Linked DNA regions of Saccharopolyspora erythraea. Each later gene encodes a partner of the first gene's protein in a complex. Links are inferred from orthologs where the notes say so. Each region holds a gene or a part of one and is shown in the gene's direction. Other genes may lie near its edges. The genes, in order: HUO13_RS29220 and smc.

Region 1 (3,287 bases):
CCGCCGGTACAGAAGGAGTCAGATCGCCATGTCGACACCGCAACCCTCCGCCGACGGGCGGTCCCGGGGCGCTGTCGACCTGAGCATCGCCCCGCACAAGCCCGACACCACCGACGACGAGATCGACATCTCGCCGGAAGCCTCCCGGGGCGTCGGCCCGACCGGCCGGCCACTCCGGCACATTCCCGAGCCGCCGATGCTGGACCGGCACGGTCCCGCCTCGGTGCTGGCGATGTGCAACCAGAAGGGTGGGGTCGGAAAGACCACGTCGACGATCAACCTGGGAGCCTCCCTGGCGGAGTTCGGACGCCGGGTGCTGCTGGTGGACTTCGACCCGCAGGGCGCGCTTTCGGTCGGCCTCGGCGTGCACCCCCACCAGCTCGACCAGACGATCTACAACGTGATCATGGAGCGGTCGGTCGACGTCCACGACGTGGTGATGCGCACCACGGTCGAGGGCATGGACCTGCTGCCGAGCAACATCGACCTGTCGGCCGCCGAGGTGCAGCTGGTCGCCGAGGTGGGCCGGGAGCAGACGCTGGGCAGGGTGCTGGGCCCGGCGCTGGCCGACTACGACTACGTGCTGGTGGACTGCCAGCCCTCGCTCGGCCTGCTCACGGTGAACGCGCTGGCCGCCGCCGACGGGGTGATCATCCCGCTGGAGTGCGAGTTCTTCAGCCTCCGCGGGGTCGCGCTGCTGATCGACACCATCGAGAAGGTCCGGGAACGGCTGAACCCCAAGTTGGAGATCAGCGGCATCCTTGCGACGATGTTCGACCCACGCACCCTGCACTCCCGCGAGGTCATGGCCAGGGTGGTAGAAGCATTCGGGGACATCGTGTTCGACAGCGTCATCAACCGCACCGTCCGCTTCCCGGAGACCACGGTCGCCGGCGAGCCGATCACGCGCTGGGCACCGCGCTCGGCCGGCGCGCGGGCCTACCGGGCGCTCGCCCGCGAGGTGATCGCCCGCGAGGTGATGGCTCGATGACCACGGGACGAACTGCTCCACGGTCGTGCCGCCGAGTGACGGGAGCGACAGCGTGACCCGCCGCGCCGCGCTGCCCGGTGCTGCCGAACTGTTCCGGACGACGGTTCGGCCCGCGGAACCGCCGGTCACCGATACCGGACGGGTGGGCTCCGGTCGCAGCAAGCACGACTCGAAGATCACCGTGTACGTCTCTGCCGAGGAGCTGGTCGGACTGGAGCAGGCCCGGCTCGCGCTGCGCGCCGAGCACGGCGTCGCCGTAGACCGCGGCCGGATCGTGCGCGAGGCCATAGCCGTGCTGCTGGCTGATCTGGACGAACGCGGCTCCGACTCGATCCTGGTACGAAGGCTGCGTCGGGAGCACTCCGCGTGACCGCTTCCGCTGTCCCGGACGAGGCATCCGACCCGGCCGAGCAGCAAGGTGGCGGCAGCAGCCGGTTCACCGTGCGGCTCGAGAACTTCGAGGGTCCCTTCGACCTGCTGCTCCAGCTGATCTCGCAGCACCAGCTCGATGTCACCGAGGTCGCGCTGCACAAGGTGACCGACGAGTTCATCGCCTACACCAAGGCGCTGGGCGAGCACTGGGACCTCGACGAGACCACCGAGTTCCTGGTGGTCGCCGCGACGCTGCTCGACTTGAAGGCGGCGCGGTTGCTTCCCGCTGCCGATGTCGAGGACGAGGAGGACCTGGCGCTGCTGGAAGCCAGGGACCTGCTGTTCGCGCGGCTGCTGCAGTACCGCGCGTACAAGCAGGTGGCCGCCCTGTTCGGCGAGCTCGAAGCAGGGGCGCTGCGGCGGTATCCGCGCTCGGTGGCGCTGGATCCCAGGTTCGAAGGGCTGCTCCCCGAGGTCATGATCGGGGTCGGGCCGGAGCGGTTCGCCGAGGTCGCCGCCGCGGTGTTCCGGCCGAAACCACCGCCGACCGTCTCGCTGGACCACATCCACCAGCACCAGGTCTCGGTCCGGGAACACGCCGCGCTGCTGCGGGTCCGCCTGGCCGAGAAGGGCTCGCTGACCTTTGCCGAGCTGGTGTCCGACTGCGGCCACACCGTCGAGATCGTCGCCCGCTTCCTGGCCCTGCTGGAGCTGTTCCGGGAGACCGTCATCCTGTTCGAGCAGGAGAGCCCGCTCGGCGATCTGTCGGTGCGGTGGGTCGGCGGCAGCGTGGCCAAGGCGCAGGCCGACGCGGAGGCGGCGCGGGCCAGCCAGGAGGAAGAGGAGTACGGGTGAGCGAGCGAGGCGGAGCCGAGCACGAGGGCGCGGCGCCCGAGGCCGGGCCCGCAGGGCCGGCCGGGCCCTTCCCGGCGGAGCCGGGGCCCGCGGCGACGGAGTCGCCCTCGGACGCGGCCGTCCCGGCGGAGCCGGACGGCGGCGAGGCGGAGCCGTCGGCCGCCGACGGGTCGGCGGAGCACGGCGGAGCGGCCGCGCCGCCGGAGGCGGCGGCCGACGCAGCCGGGACGCCGACGGCGCAGCCGGGCGGAGCGGCGGAGCGCGGCGACGGCGGAGCCGCGTCCGCGGAGGCAGCGCCTGCCGAAGGCGGCGCGGTTTCCGACGCGGTCGAGGACTTGCTGGCCGCGACGCACGCACCTGCCGAGGCGTCCTCAAAGGCTTCCGTGGCGGTCGAGGACGGTTCTGCCGAGTCGGGCCCGGAACCCGGGGCGGCGTCCGCGGTGGTCGCCGAAGTGCTCGCTGCGGAGACGCCTGACGCCGAAACAGGGGACGACACCGCTGCGGATGATGGTGGTGCCGCGGACGCAGGGGCCGAGGACGGAACGGACGCGGTCGAGACGAACGCCGCGCCGGACCTCAGTTCCGACGACGAGCTCGACGCCGCCCTGGAGGCGCTCCTGCTCGTGGTCGACGTCCCCGCCGGGGAGGAACTGCTGGCGAGCACGCTCGACCAGCCCGTCGCCCGCATCCGGGACGCCCTGCGGCGGCTGTCGGACGGCTACGCCGACGCCAGGCGCGGCATCGACCTGCGCCGGGTCGGCGACGGCTGGCGCTTCTACACCCGCGAGACCTACGCGCCCTACGTCGAGCGCTACCTGCTGGACGGGCAGCGGGCCAAGCTGACCAGGGCGGCGCTGGAGACCCTCGCCGTGATCGCCTACCGTCAACCGGTCACGCGGTCCCGGGTCGCGGCGGTACGCGGTGTGAACGTCGACGGCGTCATCCGTACCCTTGTGGGGCGCGGCCTTATCGAAGAGGCCGGAAACGACCCGGAGACCGGCGGCATCCTCTACTGCACGACCGAGCTGTTCCTGGAACGGCTCGGCCTGTCCTCGCTGAAGGATCTGCC
Region 2 (4,770 bases), 270 kb from region 1 along the record:
TACCGTACTGATCGCCGCAACCCCGTCCCCGCCCGACCGCCGGGTGCGGGCGTTTCCGCAGGTCCGTACCACCCTGGCAGGTAGAGCGGCGGGCCGGTGCGGCATCATGGTCGGCCGTGACGGACGCACAGCAGGCACGGCTGACGGCATGGGTGCACGGCAGGGTGCAGGGCGTCGGGTTCCGCTGGTGGACCCGGGCCAGGGCGCTGGAGCTGGGACTCGCCGGCAGCGCGACCAACCTGCCGGGCAACCGGGTGGAAGTGGTCGCCGAAGGACCGCGCGAGTCGTGCGAACGGCTGCTGGAGGCTCTGCGCTCGCCGGACACCCCCGGCGACGTCGACCACGTCGCGGAGCAGTGGTCGGAGCCGAAAGGCGGCTTGACCGGATTCGTGGAGCGCTGAGAACACGAGCGGTTCTGCGGGGTCGAGAGCGCGTTCGCGGGTAGGCTCCTCCGGACGTGGTAGCGCCGAACGGGCGCCTGACATGCGGGAAGGTCGATCGAAGCCGTGCACCTGAAGAGCCTGACCCTCAAGGGTTTCAAGTCCTTCGCATCGGCCACCACGCTGCGCTTCGAACCCGGCATCACCTGCGTCGTCGGCCCGAACGGCTCCGGCAAGTCCAACGTGCTCGACGCGCTGCGCTGGGTGATGGGAGAGCAGGGGGCCAAGGACCTGCGCGGCGGCAAGATGGAGGACGTCATCTTCGCCGGTACCGCGGGCCGCGCCCCGCTGGGCCGCGCCGAGGTCACGCTGACCATCGACAACTCCGACGGCGCGCTGCCGATCGAGTACACCGAGGTCTCCATCACCCGCCGGATGTTCCGCGACGGCGCCAGCGAGTACGAGATCAACGGCAACTCGTGCCGGCTGATGGACGTGCAGGAACTGCTGTCGGACTCCGGTATCGGCCGCGAGATGCACGTCATCGTCGGTCAGGGCCAGCTCGCGAACATCCTGCAGGCAAAGCCCGACGAGCACCGCAGGCTGATCGAGGAGGCCGCGGGCGTCCTGAAGCACCGCAAGCGCAAGGAAAAGGCGCTGCGCAAGCTCGACGCGATGCAGGCCAACCTCACCCGCCTGACCGACCTGACCAGCGAGCTGCGCAGGCAGCTCAAACCGCTGGGCAAGCAGGCCGAGATCGCCCGAAAGGCGCAGACGGTGCAGGCCGACCTGCGCGACGCGCGGCTGCGTCTCATCGCCGACGACCTGGTCAACGCGCGCGCCGAACTGGCGCGCGACGAGGCCGACCAGGAGACCGCGAAGGCCAAGCGCGCCGAGGTCGAGCGCGCTCTGCAGTTCGCGCAGTCGGAGGAGAAGACGCTGGAGGAGAACCTCGCCGCGGACGCGCCGAGGCTCACCCGCGCCCAGGAGACCTGGTACCGGCTGTCGGCGCTGGAGGAGCGGCTGCACGGCACGCTGCGGCTGGCCGCCGAACGCCACCGCCACCTGACCGCGCAGACCGCCGAGCAGCGCACCGGCCGCGACCCGGAGCAGCTGGAGGCCGAGGCGGAGGAGGCCGCCGAGCAGGAGATCGAGCTGCGCGAGGAGATGGAGCGGGCCCGCGAGGTGCTGTCGGAGGTCGTGCGGCGCCGCTCGGAGCTGGAGTCCTCGCTCAAGGCCGCCGAGCAGGCGCACATGGCGGCGGTCCGGGCCATCGCCGACCGCAGGGAGGGCGCGGCGCGGCTGGCCGGTCAGGTCGAGTCGATGCGCAGCAAGGCCGGCGCCACCGCCGACGAGATAGAGCGGCTGTCCACCTCGCTGGCCGAGGCGGAGGAGCGCGCCGAGGTCGCCGAGCGCGCCGTTGCCGACGCGGAGGAGGAGAGCGACGGCTACGACTCCGACGACGCGGGTCTGGAGGACCGGCGCGCGACCGCCGCGGAGGCGCGCGACGCGGCGCGGGCGCGCGTCGAGGAGCTGGTGCGCGCCGAGCGCGCCACCGAGCGCGAGATCGCGTCGTGGAAGGCGCGCGTGGAGGCGCTGTCGATGGGGCTGCGCCGCAAGGACGGCGCGGGCGCGCTGCTTGCCGCGGGGGACCGGGTGCCGGGCCTGCTCGGCTCCGTCGCTGCGCTGCTGACCGTGGAGCCAGGTGCGGAGGCCGCGCTGGCGGCGGCGCTCGGCGCGGTGGCCGACGCGGTCGCGGTGAGCGGCGTCGGCGACGCGGTGGCCGCCCTGGAGCTGCTGCGCTCCGACGACGCGGGCCAGGCGGGCGTCCTGGTCGGAGGCTCCACTGTGGAGGGTGACCGGTCGGCGTGGCCTGCGCTGGACGGCTCCGCGCGCTGGGCGGTCGACCTGGTGCGGGCCCCTGACGGCCTGCAACCCGCGGTCACCGCTGTGCTCGACCGGATGGCCGTGGTCGACGACCTGGCCACCGCGCGCGAGCTGGTCGGCAGGCATCCCGAGGTCCGCGCGGTCACCAGCACCGGCGACGTGCTCGGCGGGCACTGGGCGACCGGCGGATCCGCCGACGGCCAGAGCGTCATCGAGGTGCAGGCCGCGGTCGACGAGGCGGAGAGCGAGCTGGCCGCCGCCGAGCGCAGGCTCGAACAGCACGCCGCCGCGCTGGAAGGCGCGCGAGCCGAGGAGGAGGCCCGGCGCGACGAGGTCCGGGCCATCAAGGACCAGATAAACGAGGCCAAGGTCCGCCGCGCGCGCAGCACCGAACGCCTCTCCAGCCTGCAGAAGGCCGCTCGCTCCGCCACCGGCGAGGTCGAGCGCGTGCGCGTCCAGCGCACCAACGTCGAGCGCTCCCGCGAGGACGCCCTGGTCAAGCTCGCCGACCTGGAGGAGCGGCTGGCCGCGGTCAAGTCCGAGCAGGAGGAGCAGGCCGAGCCCGACACCGGCGAGCGCGACCGGCTCAACGCCGAGCTGACCGCCGTCCGCCAGGAGGAGATGGACGCCCGGCTCGGGCAGCGCACCGCCGAGGAGCGGGCCCGCGCCGTGCAGGGCCGCGCCGACCAGCTCCGCCGCGCGGCGCGGCACGAGCGCGAGGCGCGGGCGCGCGCCGAAGCCGCGCGCCGGGCGCGGGAGCGCGGCGCGCGGGTGGCCAAGGCTGTCGTCGAGGGCAGCGAGACGGCGCTCGAGCGCATCGCCGCGTCGCTGCGGAGCGCGACGCAGGAGCGCGACACCGCGCAGGCGCAGCAGAGCGAGCACGAGCAGGCGCTCGGTGCGGTGCGGGCGCGGGTGCGGGAGCTCTCCGGAGAGCTGGAGAAACTCGTCGACGCGGTGCACCGCGACGAGGTGGTGCGGGCCGAGCAGCGGCTGCGCATCGAGCAGCTCGAGGTCAAGATCATCGAGGACTTCGGCATCGGTCTCGACGACTTGGTGGACGAGTACGGGCCGACCGTTCCGGTCCCGCCGAGCCCGGCCGAGATCGCCGAGTACGAGGCGGCCAAGGAGCGCGGCGAGCAGGTCAGTGAGCCGCCACCGGTGCCCTTCGACCGGTCCACCCAGGAGCGGCGGGCCAAGCGCGCCGAGAAGGACCTCTCGCTGCTGGGCAAGGTGAACCCGCTGGCGCTCGAGGAGTTCGCGGCGCTGGAGGAGCGCTACAAGTTCCTGTCCACCCAGCTGGAGGACCTCAAGGCGACCCGGCGCGACCTGCTCGACGTGGTCAAGGAGGTCGACGAGAAGATCCTGGAGGTCTTCAGCTCGGCGTTCCACGACGTGGCCGCGGAGTTCGAGAAGGTCTTCACCGTGCTGTTCCCCGGCGGTGCCGGGAAGCTGGTGCTCACCGAGCCCGACGACCTGCTCACCACCGGCGTCGAGGTCGAGGCCCGCCCGCCGGGCAAGAAGGTCAAGCGGCTGTCGCTGCTCTCCGGTGGCGAGAAGTCGCTGACGGCGGTGGCCATGCTGGTCTCGATCTTCCGCGCCCGGCCCTCGCCGTTCTACGTGCTCGACGAGGTCGAGGCGGCACTGGACGACACCAACCTGCGCAGGCTGATCACGCTGCTGGACCTGCTGCGCGAGACCTCGCAGCTGATCATCATCACCCACCAGAAGCCGACGATGGAGATCGCCGACGCCCTCTACGGCGTCACCATGCGCGGCGACGGCATCACCACCGTGATCTCGCAGCGGCTGCGGGCTGGCAAGGCGGGCAAGTCGTCGGCGCCTGCGGGCGGGGAGAGCGATGATGCCGCCGAAGCGGCTCCCGCGACGGCGGTGGAGTCGCCGTCGGCCGACGCCGAGGAATCCGACAGCGCTGCGGAGGAATCCGACGTCACCGCCGCGGAGTCCGATGGGACGGCCGACGTGGCTGCGGCGGAGTCCGACGGGCCTGCGGATGTCGCTGCGGTGGAATCCGATGGGACGGCCGCCGAATCCGACGCTGGTCCCGCGGAATCATCCGAGCCGGGCGAACTCGGCGCCGCTCCGGCCGATCCCCTGCGATGACGGTCAGAAGGGCTGGGTCGCGCCGTAGGTGATGACCCCGGCGACCAGCGCGGCCAGGAAAAGCACAGCCCAGTGCGGCAGGTTGCGCAGCGCGGTCGCCGCGCCCCGCTCCGGACGCCCCGCCACGTGCACGACGCCGGCGGGCAGGATGCGCTGCGGCGACGCGCGGTTCCAGACCACCGGGCGGGCCAGCTCCGACCGGCACAGCTCGCACTCGGCGACGTGGGTCCGCACGGTCAGCCACTCGACGCCGTCGAGCATTCCCGCGGAGTAGGCCGCCAGCCGCCCGCGGACGTCCTCGTGCTCTCCGGGGTCGCTGACCTCGGCCGGTTCGCCGGGTTGCCAGACCGAGCCGATCGCGCCGCGCTCCTCGAGTTCACCG

What was found.
Region 2: the proteins of HUO13_RS29220 (region 1) and smc are in contact, whole or in part, in a crystal structure (PDB 3ZGX), measured with the Bacillus subtilis proteins. The link is inferred for Saccharopolyspora erythraea from one-to-one orthologs.

Annotation. Positions count from the first base shown.
Region 1 is NZ_CP054839.1:6,543,688-6,546,974, reverse strand. The notes cover bases 300-3,287. They hold HUO13_RS29220 (segregation and condensation protein A), read left to right. Parts: upstream 300-1,357; coding sequence 1,358-2,218; downstream 2,219-3,287. Other genes in these bases: scpB (SMC-Scp complex subunit ScpB), read left to right, coding at 2,602-3,287; HUO13_RS29225 (hypothetical protein), read left to right, coding at 1,044-1,361; HUO13_RS29230 (ParA family protein), read left to right, coding at 300-991. Also shown: more of HUO13_RS29230, read left to right, coding at 29-299. UniProt on the Bacillus subtilis protein: Participates in chromosomal partition during cell division. May act via the formation of a condensin-like complex containing Smc and ScpB that pull DNA away from mid-cell into both cell halves.
Region 2 is NZ_CP054839.1:6,808,761-6,813,530, reverse strand. What follows is about bases 118-4,588. They hold smc (chromosome segregation protein SMC), read left to right. Parts: upstream 118-506; coding sequence 507-4,388; downstream 4,389-4,588. Other genes in these bases: HUO13_RS30425 (hypothetical protein), read right to left, coding at 4,392-4,588; HUO13_RS30435 (acylphosphatase), read left to right, coding at 118-401. In the rest of the region: more of HUO13_RS30435, read left to right, coding at 117-117; more of HUO13_RS30425, read right to left, coding at 4,589-4,770. UniProt on the Bacillus subtilis protein: Required for chromosome condensation and partitioning.